DNA from 2 places in the Faecalibacterium duncaniae genome. Region 1 is predicted to be linked to the other one. Evidence: predicted binding sites of a transcription regulator. Region 1 holds the regulator's gene; the other holds the start of a gene.
What was found. Region 1 encodes Rex, which represses fermentation and respiration genes when NADH is low (regulators of the CRP and FNR family bind a similar motif). Its sites were predicted from a motif close to ATTGTTAANNNNTTAACAAT; they were not measured.
Positions count from the first base shown of each region.

Region 2: a site for Rex is predicted at 2,254-2,273, ahead of fucO (lactaldehyde reductase). Genes of this name have one in related genera too.

Region 1 is NZ_CP048437.1:2,477,472-2,488,323, forward strand. Features, by position in the region: gene uvrC (excinuclease ABC subunit UvrC) at 1-712, opposite strand, end outside; gene GXM22_RS11900 (HPr family phosphocarrier protein) at 780-1,043, opposite strand; gene trmD (tRNA (guanosine(37)-N1)-methyltransferase TrmD) at 1,304-2,536, opposite strand; gene rimM (ribosome maturation factor RimM) at 2,540-3,076, opposite strand; gene GXM22_RS11915 (KH domain-containing protein) at 3,289-3,522, opposite strand; gene rpsP (30S ribosomal protein S16) at 3,539-3,781, opposite strand; gene ffh (signal recognition particle protein) at 3,867-5,222, opposite strand; gene GXM22_RS11930 (sigma factor-like helix-turn-helix DNA-binding protein) at 5,254-5,637, opposite strand; gene GXM22_RS11935 (pyridoxal-phosphate dependent enzyme) at 5,934-6,845, shown strand; gene GXM22_RS11940 (MATE family efflux transporter) at 6,863-8,191, shown strand; gene GXM22_RS11945 (ClpP family protease) at 8,223-8,909, opposite strand; gene GXM22_RS11950 (redox-sensing transcriptional repressor Rex) at 9,163-9,804, shown strand; gene GXM22_RS11955 (thymidine kinase) at 9,897-10,505, shown strand.
Region 2 is NZ_CP048437.1:953,139-963,990, forward strand. Features, by position in the region: gene asnB (asparagine synthase B) at 1-194, opposite strand, end outside; T-box leader at 342-604, opposite strand; gene GXM22_RS04500 (Fur family transcriptional regulator) at 618-1,094, opposite strand; gene GXM22_RS04505 (GntR family transcriptional regulator) at 1,388-2,047, shown strand; gene fucO (lactaldehyde reductase) at 2,340-3,488, shown strand; gene GXM22_RS04515 (putative ABC transporter permease) at 3,559-4,857, shown strand; gene GXM22_RS04520 (calcium/sodium antiporter) at 4,933-5,898, shown strand; gene GXM22_RS04525 (response regulator transcription factor) at 6,127-6,855, shown strand; gene GXM22_RS04530 (sensor histidine kinase) at 6,848-8,158, shown strand; gene GXM22_RS04535 (RND family efflux transporter) at 8,432-10,165, shown strand; gene GXM22_RS04540 (ABC transporter ATP-binding protein) at 10,162-10,852, shown strand, end outside.

The sequences.
Region 1 (10,852 bases):
TGATGGCGTTGATCTGGTCCCGGAGGAGGGCCGCTGTCTCAAATTCCAGCCGGTCAGAGGCTTCCAGCATCCGCTCGTTCAGGATCTTGAGAATGTCCTTTTTGCCGTACCGGATCAGATGCACCGCATTTTTCACGGCCTGATTGTAGTTCTCGCAGCTGATCTTGCCGCTGCACACGGCCATGCACTTGCCGATATGGGCATTCAGGCAGGGCCGCCCCTTGCCGATATCCTGGGGGAACCGCTTGCTGCACCGGGGCAGCAAAAAGGCATCCAGCGCGGTCTCGGCCATCTGCCGGGCCGCAAAGGACGAGGTATAGGGGCCGATGTATTCAGCATCGTCCTCCTCCTTTTGCAGCACGAAGGAAAGGCGGGGCCAGGCTTCCCGGGTCACCTTGATATAGCTGTAACCCTTGTCATCCTTCAGCAGGATATTGTACTTGGGGGTGTGCGCCTTGATCTGGCTGGCTTCCAGCACCAGCGCCTCGAACTCGCTCTGGCAGACGATGACATCAAACGCATAGGCGTGAGCGATCATCTGGCTGACCTTGTTGTCGTGGGGCACACCCTCGCGGAAATACTGGCTCACCCGGATGCGCAAACGCTTGGCTTTGCCGATATAAATGATGGTATCGCTTTTGTCCCGGATGATATACACACCGGGCAAAAGCGGCAGCATACAGGCTTTCTGATACAGTTCTGCTTTGGTCATGGCAGCTCCTTGGTAAAACAAAAAGCGGCAGGAAACATCCCGCCGCCTCAAAAATCAAAGGCTCGAATTACTCTGCAAAGCCAGACTCGACCAGCTTGATCAGGCCATCAACAGCAGCCTGCTCGTCTGCGCCGTCAGCGATGATGCGGATGGTGGTGCCGCCCACGATGCCCAGAGACAGAACGCCCAGCAGGCTCTTAGCGTTCACGCGGCGCTCTTCCTTCTCGACCCAGATGGAAGACTTGAACTCGTTAGCCTTCTGGATAAAGAAGGTAGCCGGACGAGCGTGCAGACCAACCTGATTTTCAACGGTAACTTCTTTGACGTACATAGTAAAACGCTCCTATCTATTATCGTTCTCGGGAATTCGATTTGTTTCTTGCCTGTTGCGTTGTACCTATTTTAGCGCAAGCCGAAACCAATGTACAGCCCCAGAACGCATTTTTGGCGGTTTTCCCAATGATGAGGGGGGTCTTTTTCGCCTTTTATACAAAGATAACAAAATTATTCCCCCAGTGTTGGCCGGGTAATACAAAAGTTTTCAACATTTTTTCGACCTTCGACAGTTTCCCGGCCCGTTCGACCCTGTTTTCAGCCCTGATAGCGCATTTCCAGCACCTGACTGGGGCGCACCACCAGCGGGTCTTTGGCCGGGTCGAATTTCTCCTTTGCGCCCACTACCTGCCAGCCCATGCGGCGGTAAAGAGCCAGTGCCCGGGTGTTGGTGTTCAGCACCGTAAGCACCGGGTGCTCATGCTCCGGCAGCTTCTTCCGGGCGAAATCCAGCATCTTCTGGCCGATGCCCCTGCCCCGGGCGCTCTCCGTCACAAAAAGATGCTCCACCTGCCCGGTCTTGTGGTGTACGCTGACCGTGGCATCCGGCACATCCTTGGTATAGTGGAGGTAGCAGACCCAGCCTTCCTGCTTTTCCTGCTGCAGCTGCGGCAGGAACATCTCCGGGGTCAGGGCATCCAGGGCTTCCTGCACCCAGCCCCCGGCACAAATGCTCCGGCGGCCCTCCGCAAACAGCTTTGCGGCAGCCTCCATCTGCTCGGCGGTCTTGACCAGCCGGACATTCTCGCCCCGCTTCCACTTGGGGATCTCGGTCAGGGGATGGGTCTCACACCACTGCTCGTAGAGCTCCGGGCGGCGCAGACGGGTGCGCTCCCGGCTCTGCTGCCCCCGCCAGGCATCGATCTTTTGGTGGTTGCCCTCCAGCAGGACAGGCGGCACAGCACGGCCCTCCCAGACCTCGGGCCGGGTGTACTGGGGGTACTCCAGCAGGCCGTCCCAGTAGCTTTCCTCTTCGTAGCCCTTCTGCTCGGCCAGAACGCCGGGCTTCAGGCGGAGGACGCTGTCTGCCACCACCAGGCTGGCCAGCTCGCCGCCGGTGAGGATATAATCGCCGATGGAGATCTCCTCGTCTGCAAAGGCATCGATCACGCGCTCATCAATGCCCTCGTAGTGGCCGCAGACCAGGGTCAGGTTGTCATACTGGGCCAGCCGCCGGGCGTGCTCCTCGGTATAGCGCTGCCCACCTGCCGTCAGGAATACTATATGCGGCGCAGGCCGTCCCTGTTCCTGCACTTCCTTCTGGACTGCCCGCAGGCAGTCGGCAATGGGCTGGGCATAGAGCACCATGCCGCAGCCGCCGCCATAGGGATAGTCGTCAGTCTGCTTCTGTTTATTCAGGGTGTAGTCCCGGATCTGGTGGCAGTGGGTCTCAATATATCCCTTTTTGGCAGCGCGGCCGATGATGCTGGAATCCAGCACCTGCTGGCACATCTCCGGGAAAAGGGTCACAATGTCCACACGCATCCCCATGGCTCACTCCTCCTCCCGCTCACTGTCAAAATCGTCATCCAGCAGGCCCGGGATGGGGGTGACAAGGAGATAGCCCTCCGGCGGGTTGCGCTCTTTCAAAAAGGCATCCACCCCGGGGAACATATATTCCTTGCCGCTGGGGGCCTTGACGGTGTAGATATCCTGTGCGCCGGGGTGATCCACGCTGGTCACCACGCCGTACACCTTGCCGGTATCGGCATCCCGCACTTCACACCCGATGAGGTCGGCCACATACCACTTGCCCGCAGGCAGGGTGGCATCGTCACGGTCAAAGTAGAACACCTGCCCCCGCAGGGCACGGGCGGCATCCATATCGCTGACCCCTTCCAGCTGGAGCAGGGCCATCTGCCCCTGGGGGCGGATGGAGGTGATCTTGTAGCACCTGCCGCCCTGGGGGGTGGTGTACAGGCGGCCCACCTTTTTCAGAAAGGCCACGCCGTCACACCACAGCTCCAGCTTCATCTCGCCGCGCACACCGTGGGTGGTCACCACCTTGCCGGCTTCCAAGTATTTCTGCATTGCTTTTACTCCTTTAGCATCCTCACCCTCTCCGTCATTGCTACGCAATGCCACCTCTCCCGAGGGGAGAGGCCTTGGCAGTCACCACAAAGTTTCTGGTTTTGCCAAGGGCTCCCCCTTTGGGGAAGCTGGACGCGAAGCGGCCTGAGAGGGCGAGCTGCCTAATAATACAAAAAGGCCCCTTGCCTTGCGGCAAAGGGCCCGTAGGGTGCTCAGTCGATCTCAACAAGGACCTTTTCATCGACCCGCACAGCAGCCGCGCGCATCACCACACGAATGGCTTTTGCGATCCGGCCCTGCTTGCCGATGACACGGCCCATATCTCCCTCTGCCACGCTCAGGTGGTAGACGATGGTGCCGTCCTCGCGGGGCTCGTCCACCGTGACCTTGACGGCTTCCTTGTCCTCCACGAGACCGCGGGCAACTGCCAGCAACAGCTCCTGCATGAGTCAGCCCTCCTACTTACAGAATGTTGGACTTCTTCAGCAGAACGCGGACGGTATCGGTGGGCTGTGCGCCGTTGGCGATCCAAGCCTTGGCCTTCTCAGCGTCGATCTTCACCTCAGAGGGCTCCTGGTTGGGATCGTAGGTGCCGATCTCCTCGATGAAACGGCCGTCGCGGGGGAAGCGGCTGTCAGCAACAACAACACGATAGAAGGGAGCCTTCTTGGCGCCAACGCGGCGCAGACGAATCTTAACTGCCATGGTAAATATCCTCCAAAAATGTTTGTGCCCCGTTTGGGGTTTGATTAAATCTATCTGTACAACCCCTGCGGGGTGTATACCATTGTTATTTGAAGCCGCGGAAGGCATTGGGGTTGCCCATCATGCCGCCCAGTCGGCGGGCAAAGCCCTTGGGGCTCTTCTTGAACTGCTTCATCATCTTCTGCATCATCTCAAACTGCTTGAGCAGCTTGTTGACATCCTCCACCCGGGTGCCGCTGCCCGCTGCAATGCGGCGCTTGCGCTTGGGGTTGATGATGGAGGGCTTTTCACGCTCTTCCTTGGTCATGGAATAGATCATGGCCTCGATGCGGTCAAAGGCTTTCTCGTCGATCTGGCTGGCATCAATGCCGGACATGCCGGGCATCATGCTCAGCATGGCACCTGCACCGCCCATCTTGCGGATCTGCGCAAACTGGGCCAGCATGTCGTTCATATCGAACTTGTTTTCCATCATCCGCCGGGCGGTCTCTTCTGCGGCCTTTTCATCGGCGGCATCCTGCGCCTTCTCAATGAGGCTCAGCACATCGCCCATGCCCAGGATGCGGCTGGCCATGCGGGAGGGATGGAACACTTCCAGATCGTCCAGCTTTTCGCCGGTGCCCTGGAACTTGATGGGCTTGCCGGTGACGCTCAGCACCGAAAGTGCCGCGCCACCGCGGGTATCACCATCGGTCTTGGTCAGGATGATGCCGTCGATGCCCACCGTCTCGTTGAAGGTCTTGGCAACGTTCACAGCGTCCTGGCCTGCCATGGCATCCACCACCAGCAGCGTCTCGTCCACGGGGACAGCTTCCTTGATCTGCACGAGCTCCTGCATCAGGACCTCGTCGATCTGCAGACGGCCGGCGGTATCCAGGATCACGATGTCGTTGCCGTAATCCCTGGCGTGGGCCAACGCCTTGCGGGCGATCTCCGGGGGCTTGGCACCCGGCAGCGTGAACACGGGTGCACCTGCCTGCCCGCCCACCACCTGCAGCTGGTCGATGGCGGCGGGGCGGTAGATATCGCAGGCCACCAGCATGGGGCGGCGGCCCTGCTTGATGAAGTATTTGGCAAGCTTGGCTGCGTGGGTCGTTTTACCGTTGCCCTGCAGGCCGCAGAGCATGATGATGGTCTGACCCTTGTTCTTGACGATCAGGCGGGGGGCTTCCTCGCCGCCCATCAGGGCAACGAGCTCCTCGTTGACGATCTTGACCACCTGCTGGGCGGGGGTCAGGCTCTCCATGACCTCCTGACCCATGGCACGCTCGGAGACCTTGGCACAGAAATCCTTGGCAACCTTGTAGTTGACATCGGCTTCCAGCAGAGCCATCCGCACCTCGCGCATGGCGGCTTTGATATCGGCCTCGGTCAGCTTGCCGTGGCCGCGCAGCTTTTTGAACACACCGGCAAGGCGGTCGGTCAAAGATTCAAATGCCATGTTCGGTGCTCCTCTCAAAATAGTAATGGTGTCAGCTCTCGTTGACTTCGTCGATGGAGCGGATCAGCCCCAGCATCTTGTTCAGCGTTGCTGCATACTCAGTGGTGGTGAGCCTGGCATAGGGGCCGGTGCACTCGAACCGCGCGTCAATGACCAGCTGTTCCAGCTCCTCCAGCTTTTCCTGCACCCGGCGGTAGCGGCCTGCAAAGCCAACCTTGGCTTCCAGCTCTTTCAGGGTGGTCTCGCCATGCTTGATGGCATCCCGTGCGCCCTGACGGGTGATCCCGAAGTTTTCCCCGATCTCACTGAGGGAGAGGTCGTCGTTGTAATACTGGTTCAGCATCTCGCGCTGCTTGGGCGTGAGCACCTCGCCATAAAAATCGAGCAGATAGCCCATTTCAAAGTCTTTTGCCATGATGCGTTCTGCCCTGACCTCCATTTGTTGTAAAGTTTATTTGCTTTACATACGGAGTATAGCAGACATTCTTTTCCTTGTCAAGGCTTTTTTCCATCACTCTGCTGATTTTTCAGCAGATTTTTCTCCATTTTGTCCAATTGCGGCTTGACGCTGGGCACAGGATGCGCTACCTTATAGGTATTAAACCTCTCAGTCTAGGCCTGATGGCTTTGCCAGCTCCCCTAACAGGGGAGCCCTTGGCATGGCAGACAGTTCTGTGCTGACTGCTCAGGTTTGCGTAAGGGAGGAATTTCGTGGCAATCTATCCAAACATCTACCAGACCCTGGTCCCCTGTCCGATCGTGGAGCTGCGGGGCTATCTTGCCGCCTGCGGGCTCAAAGGGCGGCTGTATGCTTACCTTGATTATAATGGGCCCACCGGCACGTCCCGCGATTCGGTGGCCGAGGGGATGCTGGCCCTTGCGGCGGAAAAGCACAAGCTGCTCCCTGGCCAGCCCATCATTGAAGCGGCCTCCGGCTCCTTTGCCATGGCGCTGGCCCTTGCCGGGCGGACGGCGGGCCACCCCGTGGTGCTGACCATGCCGGAGGATGCCCCGGCCCTGCGGCAGGAATACCTGCTCCGGCTGGGGGCACAGATCCTGCATTCCCCCGCCCAGCGGGGCCTTGCGGGGGCCCGGGCGCTGGCAGAGACCACCGCCGCCGAAAAGGGCTGGTACTATATGAACTGGCTTGCCAACGACGATAACCCCGAATACCATCGCCGGGTGACCGGCCCCGCCATCGTGCAGGCCATCTCCCGGGAGGGCCGCAGTCTCGTGGACACCATCACCGTCGGCGTGGGCAGTGCGGGCACCATCACCGGCGTAGGCGAGACCATCAAGGCCTGGACCAACGATGTCCGCATCGTGGCCGTGGAACCCTTTGAGAATCAGGCTCTGGGCGGCGGCTTCACCGGCGGGCACGGCATCCCGGATATCGGCTACGGCATCGTGCCGGGCAATTACAACGCCTATGTTGTGGATAATGTAGCCGCCGTTACCAGCACCGATGCCAACCGCGCTGCACAGCGGGTCCTTGCCACCGATGCCATTCCCGCCTCCCCTGCCGCCGGTGCAGCCCTCCACGCCGCTGCACAGCTGATTGCCACCGGCACCAGCCGCTCGGCGCTGGCCATCTTCAGCGGACGGCAGGCATTTAATCTATAAAGAAAAGAGAGTTCCAAATGACCAAGGATATGACGACCGGCCCGATCACACCGCTGCTGGTCAATTTCACCATTCCCCTTGTGCTGGGCAACCTGTTCCAGCTGACCTATAACGCCGTGGACAGCATCATTGTCGGCAAATTCGTGGGCGAGGATGCCCTTGCCGCCGTGGGCACCTCCAACCCGCTGATGACGCTGGCGATCCTGTTCATCAACGGTGTCTGCCTGGGTGCAGGCATCCTTGTCAGCCTGGCGTTCGGCGCAGGCAACACCGAGCTGGTGGAGCGTCAGGTCTCCACCACCGCCATTGCAGGCTCCGTCTTTTCCCTGGTGTTCTCGCTGACCTGTGTGATTTTGGCAAACCCGCTGCTCCGTCTGCTGCAGGTACCGGAAGAGATCCTTCCCATCGCTGTGAACTACCTGCGTATCGTGTTCGGCGGGCTGCTGTTCACCTTCTTCTATAATTTCCTCGCCGCCACCATGCGCGCGCTGGGCGACAGCAAAAGCGCGCTGTACTTTCTGATGATCAGTTCGGTGCTGAACATCGGCGGTGACCTGTTCTTTGTTGAGGTGCTGGACTGGGGCTCCGAGGGCTGTGCCCTTTCCACCGTGCTGAGCGAAGCGCTCTGCTGCGTGTTCTGCCTGATCTATATCCGCTGGAAGGTCCCTGTGTTGCAGCTGGGCAGGCGCTGGTTCATTTTTGACTCCTCGCTGCTGAAAAAGACCATCAGCTACGGCTGGACCAGCGCCATGCAGCAGGCCACCGTTCAGCTGGGCAAGATCGCCATTCAGGCCATCGTGAACACCATGGGTGTCAGCGCCATGGCAGCCTTTGCCGCCGCAGGCCGCATCGATGACTTTGCCTATGTGCCCCAGCAGAACATCGGCCATGCCACCACCACCCTGATGGCCCAGAACCGCGGTGCAAGTAAAAAAGAGCGTGTCCGCGCCAGCTTCTTCTGCGGCCTGAAGTTGGAGTTCCTCTACGCCATTTTTATCACCGCTGTCTGCTTCTTCTTTGCCGAGCCCATCATCCGGCTCTTCGTCACCGATGCCGCCGTGGTGCATCTGGGAGTGCGCTTTTTGAAGCTGGTCTCCCTGTTCTATCTGATGCCCTCGCTGACCAATGGCATCCAGGGCGGCTTCCGCGGCCTGGGCGACCTTAAGATCACCCTGAACAGCAGCACGCTCAACATGGCAGGCCGTGTGGCGGCCGCTGCCGTCTTTGTGCTGCTGATGAAGATGGATATCGAGGCCCTGCCGTACAGCTATGTTGTGGGCTGGATCCTCATGCTGGTCTATGAAGCCCCCATGATGGTGAAGTATCTGCGGAAGGGCGAGCTGTAAGCCTGACACCGCCCCGGGCAGACCCGTGCTCTCACTCTGCCCGCTCGATCTCCCGGTACAGCCATTCCAGTGCATCAGAGATGCCGCCCAGCTGATCGATGAGCTTCTCCTTTACGGCCTTTTTGCCGTCCAGCATGGTGCCCACGTCCATCACCAGCTCACCGGTGCGGAGCATCAGCTCCGAGTAGCGCGCTGCCGTAATGCCGCTGTGGCCCGCCACAAAGCCGGTGATGCGCTCCTGCATCTGCTCGAACCATCGCATGGTCTGGGGCACGCCCAAAATCATGCCGGAGTGGCGGACCGGGTGCACCGTCATGGTCGCCGTGGGCACGATAAAGCTGCGCCGGGCGCTGACTGCCAGCGGGATGCCGATGGAGTGGCCCCCGCCCAGCACGACCGTGGCACTGGGCTTCGAGATGCTGGCAATGAGTTCTGCCAGCGCCAGCCCGGCCTCCACGTCCCCGCCCACGGTATTGATGAGCACCAGCAGGCCCTCCACAGCGGGGTCCTCCTGCACTGCCACCAGCTGCGGGATCACATGCTCATACTTGGTGGTCTTCTGGCCCTGCGGGGCCTCCACATGGCCCTCGATCTGGCCGATCACGGTCAGGCAGTGGATGGCATGGGGGCCGCGGGTGCGCCACACCGTGCCCAGATCTTCCAGCTGCTCTTTCTCCAGCCGCTGCTGTTCGGTGGTTTCCTTTTCATATTCCGGCATGTTGGCTCCTCCTCAGGGTGTTTTTTTCAGTGTTCCCGGGGATCGAAGCAATATGCGGCGGCTAAGATTTCTTTACTTTGAAAAAAATTGGCCCAGAGGATTTGACATTCTGTCTCATTGCAGTATACTTTATACTAAGAATAAGATTGACAAGTATATATCATTATTGTTCAGAAACTGTCTTAATCGCCGGTGCACCTTGCAGGGTGCAAAGAGACCGGCATTCCCTTTGGATGAAAGGAGAACCATTTCCATGAACAATCCCGGCAAAGCTTCCCTTCCGGTGATCAAGCGCCTGCCCAAGTACTACCGCTACCTGCGGACGCTGAAGAACGACGGCATCACCAGCATCTCCTCCCGCGAGCTGGCCGCCCAGATGGGCACCACGGCCTCTCAGGTGCGGCAGGATTTCAACTGCATCGGCGACGTGAACGGCCGCCAGGGCATCGGCTACTCGGTGGAGAACCTGCTTTCCATCCTGGAGCATCTGCTGTTCGGCAACGGTGACCTGCTGCCCACCATCCTCATCGGCTGCGGCCGGTTGGGCAAGGCAGTCAGCCGCTTCATCACCACCGACACCAACGGCTACAAGCTGATCGCCGCCTTTGACAATTCCCCCAGCGAGGTGGGCAAAGAGATCAACGGCATCCAGATCTTACACGTTGACGAGCTGGAGGCCTTCTGCGCAGAGCATAAGCCTGAGGTGGCTGTGTTCTGTGTGCCCCGCAGCGGTGCGGAGGAGCTCAGCGGCCGGCTGGTCGAGCTGGGCATCAAAGGCTTCTGGAACTTCTCCCACTATGACCTGTCGGTGCCCTACCCCGAAGTGGTGGTGGAGAACGTCCACCTGGGCGACAGCCTGATGAGCCTGGGTTACCGCCTGCGCAATCAGGACTGATCTAACATCTATTCATAACATATCACAGAAAACAGGCAGCCCTCTCCCCCCGAACGAGCAGAGAGGGTTGCCTTTTTATGAGGAGAGCAACTATGGCGAAGCTATACTTCCGATACGGTGCCATGAACAGCGGCAAAAGCACCGCGCTGATGCAGGTGGCCCACAACTACGAAGAGCAGGGGATGCGGGTGCTGATCCTGAAGCCCCAGGTGGACACCAAGGGCGGCGGCGAGCTGGTCAGCCGCCTGGGCGTGCGCCGCAGGGCCGACCTGCTCATCCCGCCCGAGGTGGATGTGTTCGAGGCCGTGCGCGCCGCTTCTGCCGGGGAACAGCCGCTGGCCTGTGTTCTCTGCGACGAGAGCCAGTTCTTTACCCCGGCACAGGCCGAGCAGCTGTTCATGGTCACGGTAGACCTGAACATCCCGGTCATCTGCTACGGCCTGCGGTCAGACTTCTCCCTCAAGGGCTTCCCCGGCTCCACCCGTCTGCTGGAGCTGGCCCACACCATTGAGGAGATGAAGACCATCTGCACCTGCGGGCGCAAGGCCACCTGCAACTGCCGCAGGGTCAATGGGGAGTTCGTCTTTGAGGGCGAGCAGGTCGCCATCGATCTGGAAAACGATGTGCAGTACGTCAGCATGTGCCCCCAGTGCTATTTCAAGGCACGGCGGGCGTTTTACGCCAAACGGAACGCACAGTAAGTGTCGATCTCCGGCAGGCACAGGAGCCCTCTCCTGCGTGAGATCCCAGATCTCCCAAAAGATTTTTACAGTTTTCAGAGCGCTGCCCAGCCGGGCAGCGCTCTTTTTTGCTCGTCCTCTTTTGAAGTGATATATCAGTTGTATCCCACTGCGAACGTTTTTTGCGCAATTGATATATCAGTTTATAAAATAGCGATATCGTCACTTTTTTCACACGTTGTATACAACATTATACCGTCAATTTCGCAACAAGTTACAATACTATTGCAATTTTAGAGGTTCTGCTACACTCTCTCGGCCCGTTTCTATGCAATCTATCCAATTATGCAGATTGCATATTTTTTCGC
Region 2 (10,852 bases), 1.5 Mb from region 1:
CAGACCACACAGTCGGCACCGCGGTAGAAGGGCTGCATCCCCTCCGGGGTCAGGCCCATGATGGCAAGGCGGCCAAAGCCCATCAGACCAAAAGGCCCTTCCACCACACGCTGGTCGTCCGGCCCGCGCATCACGGTGCGCAGCAGATACTCCTTGAATTTGGCGGCACTCAGGTCGTGCCCCGTGTAACCCATAACACAACACATATTTCTTACCCCTCTCTCTCTCTAAACCTCTCCGTCAATGCTTCGCATTTCCGCCTCTCCTGATAGGAGAGGCAAGTTTCCCGGTGACTGAGAAGTTTTTGCAAATAAAAAAAATACGGCAGCCTTCATCCCATTTGCTAGGACGAATGCTGCCGTATCCGTGGTGCCACCTAAATTACCGGTGCGCGAACACACCAGTCACTTTTGTGTACTCTCCCCGTTGAAAGCACTGCCGCGATAACGAGCGGCTGCCGTCGGCCCCTACTAACTGCCCGAAGCAGGTTCAGGGGGAAGCTCACGGGGGTTCGTTCGGGGCTCATTCTCTGTGCGGCTTCCACCGGCCCGCACTCGCTGCAAAAGAACCTTGAGCACTTACTTTTCCCGATCAACGCTTTTCCTGCCTGCATTGTATCACGGCTCTTTGTCCGTGTCAACACAGTGTTCGCATTTTTGTGCGGTCTGCCCCGGATGGGGGCTGTTTTGTGCGCAGCTGCGGCACAATCCGTACAAAACGCTGCCCTCGCACTGCAGGGTGAAGCCGTGCTCCGCCATCAGATGGGCACGCACCTCATCCATAAAGTGGCAGTCCAGGTGATAGATGCGCCCGCACTGCACGCACTTCAGGTGCAGGTGCTCGCGGCAGTGGCGGCCCTCGTCCACATACTGGAACACGGCCTTTTCGCCCTTATCGGCCACATATTTCATAATGCGCTGCTCGCCTGCCAGTTTGTCCAGATACCGGTACACCGTGGTGGGATTGGGGCTGGCCCCCTCTGCCTCCAGATGTTCCAGAATGTTGGATGCACTGACCGCGTGCTGGCGGTTGTTGATGAGATAATCCAGGATCAATTGCCGGGTTTTGGTGTTGTACCCCCCGCGACCTGCCATGGTATCAGCCTTCCTTTCTGAGTCAAGTGTACCACAATTTATCCTTTGATGCAAAACAAGAACGAAACACTGGCGACAAGCACAAAAAAACTGTTCAATTTATAGCAAAATAATGCATGATATCTGTTCAAAACGGAAAAGCTCCCAAAGTTTTCAAAAAAGTCTTGTAAACATTGTCCAGATATGTGATAATAATATTAATGATTACTTGGATTATTTAAGGGATACAAGCTGTCCGGCGGGCGACTTATTGCTGCCTGAACGGTCCTGCTTGCGAACTAGGAGATAGAACAATGAAAGAGATGGATTCCCAGTCAAAGCTCAGCCTGAAGCTGCAGGCTTACCAGTACCTGAAAACGAAGATTCTGAACTGTGAGTACCGCCCCAACGAATTTCTGAACGAGCAGAAGCTCTGCGCCGAGATGGGCAACATCAGCCGCACCCCCATGCGTGACGCGCTGGGCCGCCTGGAGCAGGAGGGGCTGATCACCATCCTGCCCAAAAAGGGGCTGATGGTCTCCGGCATTACCGAAGAGGACGTGCACAGCATGTTCGAGATGCGCCTGCTGGTGGAGCCTTACGCCCTGCGCACCTACGGCAACCTGATCCCCCGGGAGCAGCTGGAGGCCTACACTGAGCTGATGCACCACCCCGAGCGGATCGACGACTTCTGCAAATCCGACGATGATTTCCATGAGCTGCTGATGAGCAGCCTGCCCAACAAATATCTGCGCTCTGGCTATGACCGCATCACCGGCCTGAACACCCGTTTCCGCATTATGACCGGCAAGGTGAGCATGATCAATCAGGATCAGACCTGTGAGGAGCATCTGGAAATTCTGAATGCCGCCCTGAGCGACAACTGGAACACCGCCGCCGATGCGCTGCAGCATCACCTTGAGCTGGCCCGCGATAAGGCCGAGGGAGTCATCAAGGTCATCCGGCTGTGGTAAATGAAACGATAAAAACGCTGTATCACTCCTTCCGGCATCGTTGATGCGATGCCACCTCCCTCTCAGAGGGAGGCTTTTGCGTTGGCCGCCGCGTGAAGGCTCCCTCCTGGAGGGAGCTGTCGAGCGAATGCGAGACTGAGGGAGTGGTACAGCGTTTTCTTTTGCTGGAAAGTGTAAAAAATTCATAGAAATCAAAAGAAAAGTACATTGAATATTGTTTAACAATGTGGTATCCTTAACAACAGAGAGAGCCCGCTGGCAGGCGGGCAGAATGATTTGGAGGAAAATAATTATGGCTGACCGCATTGTTCTGAACACCATTTCCTACCATGGCCACGGTGCCATTGAGAACATCGTTCCCGAGCTGACTGCCCGCGGCTACAAGAAGGCTTTTGTCTGCTCTGACCCCGACCTGATCAAGTTTGGCGTGACCAAGAAAGTCACCGACCTGCTGGATGCTGCAAACTTCGCCTACGCTGTTTACAGTGAGATCAAGCCCAACCCCACCATCGCCAACGTGCAGGACGGCGTGGCAGCCTTCAAGGCTGCTGAGGCAGACTGCATCGTGACCATCGGCGGCGGCTCCTCCATGGATACCGCAAAGGCCATCGGCATCATCATCAACAACCCCGAGTTCGCGGATGTGCGCTCTCTGGAAGGTGTGGCTCCCACCAAGAAGCACGCTGTGTTCACCATTGCCGTGCCCACCACCGCCGGTACTGCGGCTGAGGTCACCATCAACTACGTCATCACCGATGTGGAGAAGAAGCGCAAGTTCGTCTGCGTGGACACCAACGATATCCCCGAGATCGCTGTGGTCGATCCCGATATGATGTCCTCCATGCCCAAGGGCCTGACCGCCGCTACCGGTATGGATGCTCTGACCCACGCCATCGAGGGCTATATCACCAAGGGCCACTGCACCATCTCCGATATGTTCCATCTGGAGGCCATCAAGCTCATCAGCGAGAACCTGCGCGGTGCCGTGCAGAACACCCCGGAGGGCCGCGAGGGCATGGCTCTGGGCCAGTACATCGCCGGTATGGGCTTCTCCAATGTGGGTCTGGGCATTGTCCACTCCATGGCACACGGCCTGTCCGCTCTGTATGATACCCCCCACGGCGTGGCCTGCGCCATCCTGCTGCCGGTGGGTCTGGAGTACAACAAGACCGTTGCCGGGGAGCGCTACCGCGCGGTCGGCAAGGCCATGGGCGTGAAGGGCATTGACGAGATGAACGATGCCGAGGCCGCCGATGCCACCATCGCCGCTGTGAAGCAGCTGAGCGCGGATGTGGGCATCCCCGCAAACCTGCAGGGCATCCTGAAGGAAGAGGACATCCACTTCCTGGCCGAGTCTGCTTTTGCAGATGCCTGCCGCCCCGGCAACCCCCGCGACACCAGCGTGGAGGAGATCGAGGCACTGTATAAGAGCCAGCTGTAATTCGTAAACTGAACAAAGAGGGTCGGGAATGCCGCTTCCCGGCCCCTTTTTGTTCCGGGAAAGGAGCGCTATGAACCTGAATTTCTATACTCTTTGTGTAATTTATCTGGTATATTCCTTTTTGGGCTGGGTAGGCGAGACCGTTGTTGCAACCGCAAAGGGCCGCCGGTTCACCAACCGCGGCGTGGCCTCCGGCCCCTTCTGCTTTGTGTACGGCACGGCAGGGGTGCTCATCACCATCGGCCTGAACGACCAGCGCACCAGCCTGGCGGCACTGTTCTTCGGCAGCATGATCTATGCCACGGTGGTGGAGTGGCTGACCGCCAAACTGCTGGAACGGATCCACCACCGCCGCTGGTGGGACTACTCCGATAAAAAGTTCAATCTGGACGGCTATGTCTGCCTGCAATACTCCCTGCTGTGGGGTCTGCTGGGCATGGCGGCAGTCCGCTGGGGCAACGACCTGCTGTTCCGGCTCTGCGCCCACCTGCCGCCGCTGCTGTTCCACGCTGTGGTGTGGGTCGGCATGGCGCTGGCCGTCCTTGACCAGATCTCTGCCATGGTGGTGGTCAGCCGGTATGCGAACCGCCACCCACGGCTCGAGCAGCTGAATCGGGAGCTGGGCAGGGGCTCGGAGAGGCTGCGGCAGAAAATTACCGCCAGCGTGGAAAAGCGGATCCAGCGGGCGTACCCTGCTGCGGCTCGTCCGGAGCCTACCACCAGTGCCGAAAAGCAGCTCTCCCTTGCCGACCTGCTCTGGCTCTTTGTCATCGGGGCTTTCCTCGGAGATGTGGTGGAGACCATCTTCTGCCGCATCACCGCCGGAGTCTGGATGAGCCGTTCCAGCCTGGTCTGGGGCCCGTTCAGCGTGGTATGGGGGCTGGCGCTGGTGCTGGCCGCCATCCTGCTGCGGGGCGGCGAACAGAAGAGCGAGAGCCGCATCTTCTGGTTCGGTGTGATCCTGGGCGGTGCGTATGAGTATGTGTGCAGCGCCGTGACAGAGCTGCTGTTTGGCACCGTGTTCTGGGATTACAGCGGCTTCAAGTTCAATCTGGGCGGGCGCATCAACCTGCTGTACTGCTTCTTCTGGGGCATTGCGGCCGTGACCTGGATCCGCTATGGCTACCCACTGGTGGCAAAGGGGATGAAGGCGGTCAAGCGCAGGATCCGCCCCTGGATGACCGCTCTGCTGGCTGTGTTCATGGCTGTGAACCTTGTGACCAGTGCGTTGGCGCTGGCCCGCTACGATGCCCGCACCAGCGGCGCGGCTCCGGCCAATGCGGTGGATGTGCTGCTGGATGAGCATTTTGACAATGCCCGGATGGAGCGCATCTACCCCAACGCCAAAAAGGTGGAGAAGGCTGGGTAAAAATACACGATTTTGCTTGCGTTTTGCAGGGGAAACAGGTATAATACTCTATGGATTAAAAAGGAGAGATTTTATATGCTGATCCCTGTATTATTGTTTATCGTGGGCCTGCTCTGCCTCATCAAGGGCGGCGACTGGTTCGTGGACGGTGCAACCGGCATCGCCCGCCGCTTCAAGGTGCCGGAGCTGCTCATCGGTGCCACGGTGGTGTCCATCGGCACCACCCTGCCTGAGGTCATGGTCTCCACCACCTCGGCCATGACCGGCCACGGCGAGATCGCCTATGGCAACGCCATTGGCTCGGTCATCTGCAACGCGGCCCTGATCGCGGCCATCACCATTGCGGTCCGCCCGGGCAAGGTGGACCCCAAGAGCCTGCGGGTGCCGGTGCTGTTCTTCTTTGTGGCAGCGGCCCTGTATGCGGGCGTGGCCTACACCACCGGCTACTTCAGCCGCCCCATCGGCATTGTGCTGCTGGCAATGTTCGTGGCCTACATGGTCTGCAATGTGCTGGCTATGAAAAACGCCCCCGCCCCGGAAGAAGATGAGGACGAGCCGGAAAAGGAAATGTCCTTTGCCAAGGAGATCGGCCTGCTCATCCTCGGCGCAGCCCTGATCGCTGTGGGCGCAAACCTGCTGGTGGACAACGGCACCCTGATCGCGCAGGCGCTGGGCGTGCCGGAATCCGTCATCGCCCTGACCTTTGTGGCGCTGGGCACCTCTCTGCCTGAGCTGGTCACGGCGATCACCTCGCTGGCAAAGGGTCACGGCTCCCTCTCGCTGGGCAATGTCATTGGTGCCAACGTGTTCAATCTGGTGCTGGTCAGCGGCATGTCCATCACGGTGTCGCCTTTCAGCATCCCGCAGAACTCCACCATCATGGGCATCAATTCCTCTCTGGTCATGGATCTGCCCGTGATGTTCGCGGTCATGCTCCTCCTGACCGTGCCCGCTCTGCTCAAGGGCAGGCTCTCCCGCTGGCAGGGCGTGCTGCTGCTCTGCATCTATGCAGCCTTCTGCGCCGTCCAGTTTGCAATGTAAGTCTCTGCGCCGGAGACCCGGCCCGGCTCCACGCCGGAGCGGGCGCTTTGGGGCAGAAAACCGTTTTGAGAAAGGCATCCTCGTTTACGGGGATGCCTTTTTTCTGTCCCTGCAGCAGGGGCTGATCGGAAGAAGCGTTTTCTTAAGAAATCCTTAGAAAAATTTCATGGAAAATGCAGGAAACTGCTGTTATACTAGAACCGAGAATGACAAAAAGGGGAGAAGACCATGGCAGAGCAGACCATTCTGATCGCGGAGGACGATCCGGATATCCGGGACGGCGTGCGCATCTTGCTTTCCGGCGAGGGATACCATATCATCGAAGCCGAAAACGGCACCCGGGCACTGGAGGTGTTCCGCCCGGAGGTCGATCTGGTGATCCTGGATATTATGATGCCGGGCATGAGCGGCCTGCGCGTCTGCGAGGAGCTGCGCAAGCTCTCCACAGTGCCGATCCTGTTCCTCACGGCAAAATCACAGGAGTCCGATAAGCTGCTGGGCCTGACCGCGGGCGGGGACGATTACCTGCCCAAGCCCTTTTCCTTTGCGGAGCTCAGCGCCCGGGTCAAGGCATTGCTGCGGCGGTACTGCGTCTATCAGGGCAAGGGGCAGGCCCCGGCCCGGGCCGAAAACCTGACCCTGTGCAGCCACGGCGTGAAGCTGGCGCTGGACTGCAACCGCGTCTGGGTGGACGGGGAGGAGATCGACCTGACCGAGACGGAGTACAAGATCCTGCGGCTGCTCATGCAGAGCCCCCAGCGCATCTTCCCGGTGCAGGTGATTTACGAGGATGTGTGGCAGGAACCTTATTTCTACACCTCCAACGGCACCGTGATGGTACATATCCGCAATCTGCGGATGAAGATCGAAAAAGACCCGCAGAACCCCGCCCGTCTGCAGACCATGTGGGGGAAAGGGTACCGCTTTGTGCCCGGGGAGGAGAAGGATCATGCGTAAAAAGCTGGGGCTTTCCGGCAAGCTGGTGTTGATGATCCTGTTCTCAGCACTGGCAAGTGCTGTATTTCTGGTGGGAATGCAGGTCGTGCTGAACAAAGCCCTGTGGCTTTATTTTGACCAGCCGGAAACCCAGCAGAAGGCTGTGGAAAAGCAGGTGCAGGAGCTGCAGAGCTATATCGACCGGCGCGGTCTTTCCAGCCGGGATATCGACAAGTTGGACGACTGGTCTGTGCGGAACGGCAGCACGATGTTCATCATCTACGACCGCTCCCGGATGCTCTATTCCTCCTATCCGCTGGTCGCTCCGGTCTACGAGGGGCGGGAAAATGTGACGGAAACGGTTCCGGCCGAGCGCTGGCTCCCGATGTACTCGCTCACCTTTTCGGACAAAGAGGCCACAGCCATGTTCTATTACAACGGCGTGGATGCCTATTACGGCAAGGGGTGCGAGATCCTGCTGCTTGTCAGCTTTGCCCTTTTTCCGCTGTTTTTCTTCCTGAGCAGCCGGAAAATCATCCGTTATATCCTCCTGCTCAGCGGGGAGATCCAGGCCATGGAGGGCGGCGACCTTGACCACGCCATCACGATCCAGGGAGACGATGAGCTGGCCCTGCTGGCCACCAGTCTGGATGGTCTGCGTCTGACCCTGCGCCAGCAGCAGGCCGAGGAGGCTCAGGCTGCCGCCAAGGTCAAGAGTCTGATCACTGAGATGTCCCACGACCTGCGCACCCCGCTGACCACCCTGCTGCTCTATACCGAGATCCTGCGTCACCACAAATACGAGACCGAGGCCCAGCAGGATGAATATCTGGCAAAGATCGACGGTAAGGCCCGGCAGATCAAGCAGCTGTCCGACAATCTGTTCGAGTACGCGCTGGTCACCCGGGACACCGTGGTGCAGCTGGATGCCCCGGCCCGCTTCTCCCAGATCTTTGAGGAGCCGCTGGCCGAGATGGTGGAGATGCTGCAGCAGCGCGGCTTTGCCTGTGCGCTGGAGCTGGGCAGCGAGGATGTGCTCCTGACCGTGCGGGCGCAGTATATCCGACGCATTCTGGATAACATCGGCTCCAACCTGATCAAGTACGCCGACCCGGCCCGGCCCATCGAGGTGCGGTTCCTGCGGCAGGAGGGAAGGGCGGGCCTTGTGCTCCGCAACCATGTCCTGCCTGCGCCCCCGGCGGTGGAAAGCACCAAGGTGGGGCTGACCAGCATCGAGACCATGATGGATAAGATGCACGCAGACTGCAAGATCGAACAGGAGAATGAGCAGTTCACCATGACGCTGCTGTTCCCGGTAGAATAAGACAACCCTCTCAGTCAAAGCCTACGGCTTTGCCAGCTCCCCCGAAGGGGGAGCCAATGCAGCACCTCGGATAGAGCCTGCATAGCCTCTCCCTTCGGGAGAGGCGGCATTGCGAAGCGATGACGGGGAGGGTCTCTTTTTACACTTTTTCCACCGAACTTAAGCAAGTCTTAAGAAATATCTCCGGCGAATGTTAAGAAAGCCCCGCTATACTGTTGGAAGAAGGGCGGGTGCAGCTTTGCACCCGGCCATAACATCAGGGAGGGGCAACCAATGCTGCGAAAAAAGAAACAAACGCCGCAGGAACAGAGCGACCAGGAATTCAATCTGGCGCTGGAAGTGCCTGCAGAACAAAGACCGAAGGGCTGGAGACCTTTTGTAAGGCGCAACTGGAAGCGCATTGCCGCTGCCGCCTGCGCAGCCGCAGTGGCCGGTGCGTTCCTGCTGCCCGGGAATGGCGCAAAACCGGCAGGCGTAGATACCGAATATCTGGAAAGCGCGGTGGAGCGCCGGAATATCACCAATGTGTTCAGCGGCTCCGGCACCATTGCCGCCGCCAACACCTACACCGTCAATGCGCTGGTGTCCGGCACCGTGCTCACCGCCGATTTTGCGGTGGGGGACACCATTGAAGAGGGAACGGTGCTCTACACCATCGACAGCTCCAACGCCGCCAACAGCGCGGAAAAGGCCCAGCTCTCGCTGGATCAGGCCCAGCGCAATTACGAGGATGCCGTGGATGCCCAATACATCCGCAGCACCATCGGCGGCACGCTGGCCTCCTATAAGGTGGCGGTGGGCGATGTGGTCACCGCCGGGCAGGAGGTGGCCACTGTGCGGGATGCCTCCACCCTACTGCTGACGTTGGAATTCCCGGCGGCGGATGCGGCGAACTTTACCGTGGGGCAGGCCGCACAGGTCACGTTGGACGGCACCTTTGAGGCCGTCTCCGGCACCGTGCGCTCTGTCTCCGGTGCGGATGCCCTGAGCAGCGGGAACCTGCTGGTGCGCACCGTGACCATTGCGGTGAACAACACCGGCAGCCTGACCACCGCGCAGGCCGCAACGGCCAGCGTCAACGGGGTCAGCGCACTGGCATCGGCAAAATTCAGCTACCAGAACGAGCAGACCATCACCGCCTCCACCGGCGGCACCGTGACCGCCCTCTGCGTGAAAGAGGGCTCCTCTGTCAGCGCCGATACCGCGCTGGTCAGGATCTCCGGCAAGGAGCTGACCAAGCAGGTGCAGAACGCCTCCGATAACCTGCGCAGTGCCCAGATGTCCATGGAGGACACCGAGGATCAGCTGAACAACTATACCATCACCTCACCCATCAGCGGTACGGTCATCTCCAAGGAGGTCAAGGCGGGCGACACCGTGAGCAATACCGCGGGCAGCACCAGCCTGTGCACCATCTACGACCTGAGCTATCTGCAGATGACGGTGAATGTGGACGAACTGGAGATCCTCTCCATCAAGGAGGGGCAGAGTGTGACCATCACCGCGGATGCCATCTCTGACCGCACCTTTACCGGCGTGGTCACCAGCGTGTCCAAGGCGGGCACCACGGTAGGCGGCACCACCACCTATCCCGTCACCATCCGCATCGACGATACCGGCGACCTGCTGCCCGGCATGAACGCCACCGCCGAGATCACGACGGCCAGCACCGAGAACGCGCTTTCCATCCCCAATGCCGCTGTGGTGCGGGGCAATTATGTGCTGGTGACCAAGGATTCCCCCAGCGCTGCCAACGCCGACCCCAGCATGACCGCCCCGGAGGGCTATGTCTATGTCAAGGTGACCACCGGCACCAGCGATGATGATTACATCGCCGTAACAAGCGGCCTGCAGGAAGGCGACACCGTAGCCTACACCGCCAGCAGCACCGCCTCTGTCAGCGCTGACGGACAGATGGAGGAGATGATGGTGGTCGGCGGGCCCGGTCAGGGCGGCGGTGGAAGCGGCGGCCCGAGCGGCGGCGCACCGGGAGGTGGCCCGCAATGAGCGCTCTGATCGAATTTGAGGATGTGTGCAAATATTACCGGATGGGTGACACCACGGTAAAAGCCGCCGACCACATCAGCATGAAAATTGAAAAGGGCGAGTTCGTGGCCATCGTGGGCCAGTCCGGCTCCGGTAAATCCACCTGTATGAACATCATCGGCTGCCTGGATGTGCCCACAGCGGGCAGCTACCGGCTCAATGGCCGGGAGGTGGGCAACATGTCCGGCAATGAGCAGGCTGAGGTGCGCAACGAGATGCTGGGCTTCATCTTCCAGCAGTATAACCTGCTGCCCAAATTGAATCTGCTGGAAAACGTGGAGGTGCCGCTGATCTATGCGGGCGTGCCCCGCGCCGAGCGCCGCCGCCGGGCCCGCGAGGCACTGGAGCAGGTGGGGCTGGGCGATAAGCTGAAAAACAAGCCCAGCCAGCTTTCCGGCGGTCAGCAGCAGCGCGTCTCCATTGCCCGGGCGCTGGCCGGGAATCCGGCGGTCATTCTGGCCGACGAGCCCACCGGCGCGCTGGACAGCCACACCGGCCGCGAGGTGCTGGGAATGCTGCAGCAGCTCCACCGGCAGGGCAACACCGTGGTGCTCATCACCCACGACAACTCTATTGCCGTGCAGGCCCAGCGCATCATCCGGCTGGAGGATGGCCGCGTGGTCTACGACGGCGATGCCCGGGCACCGG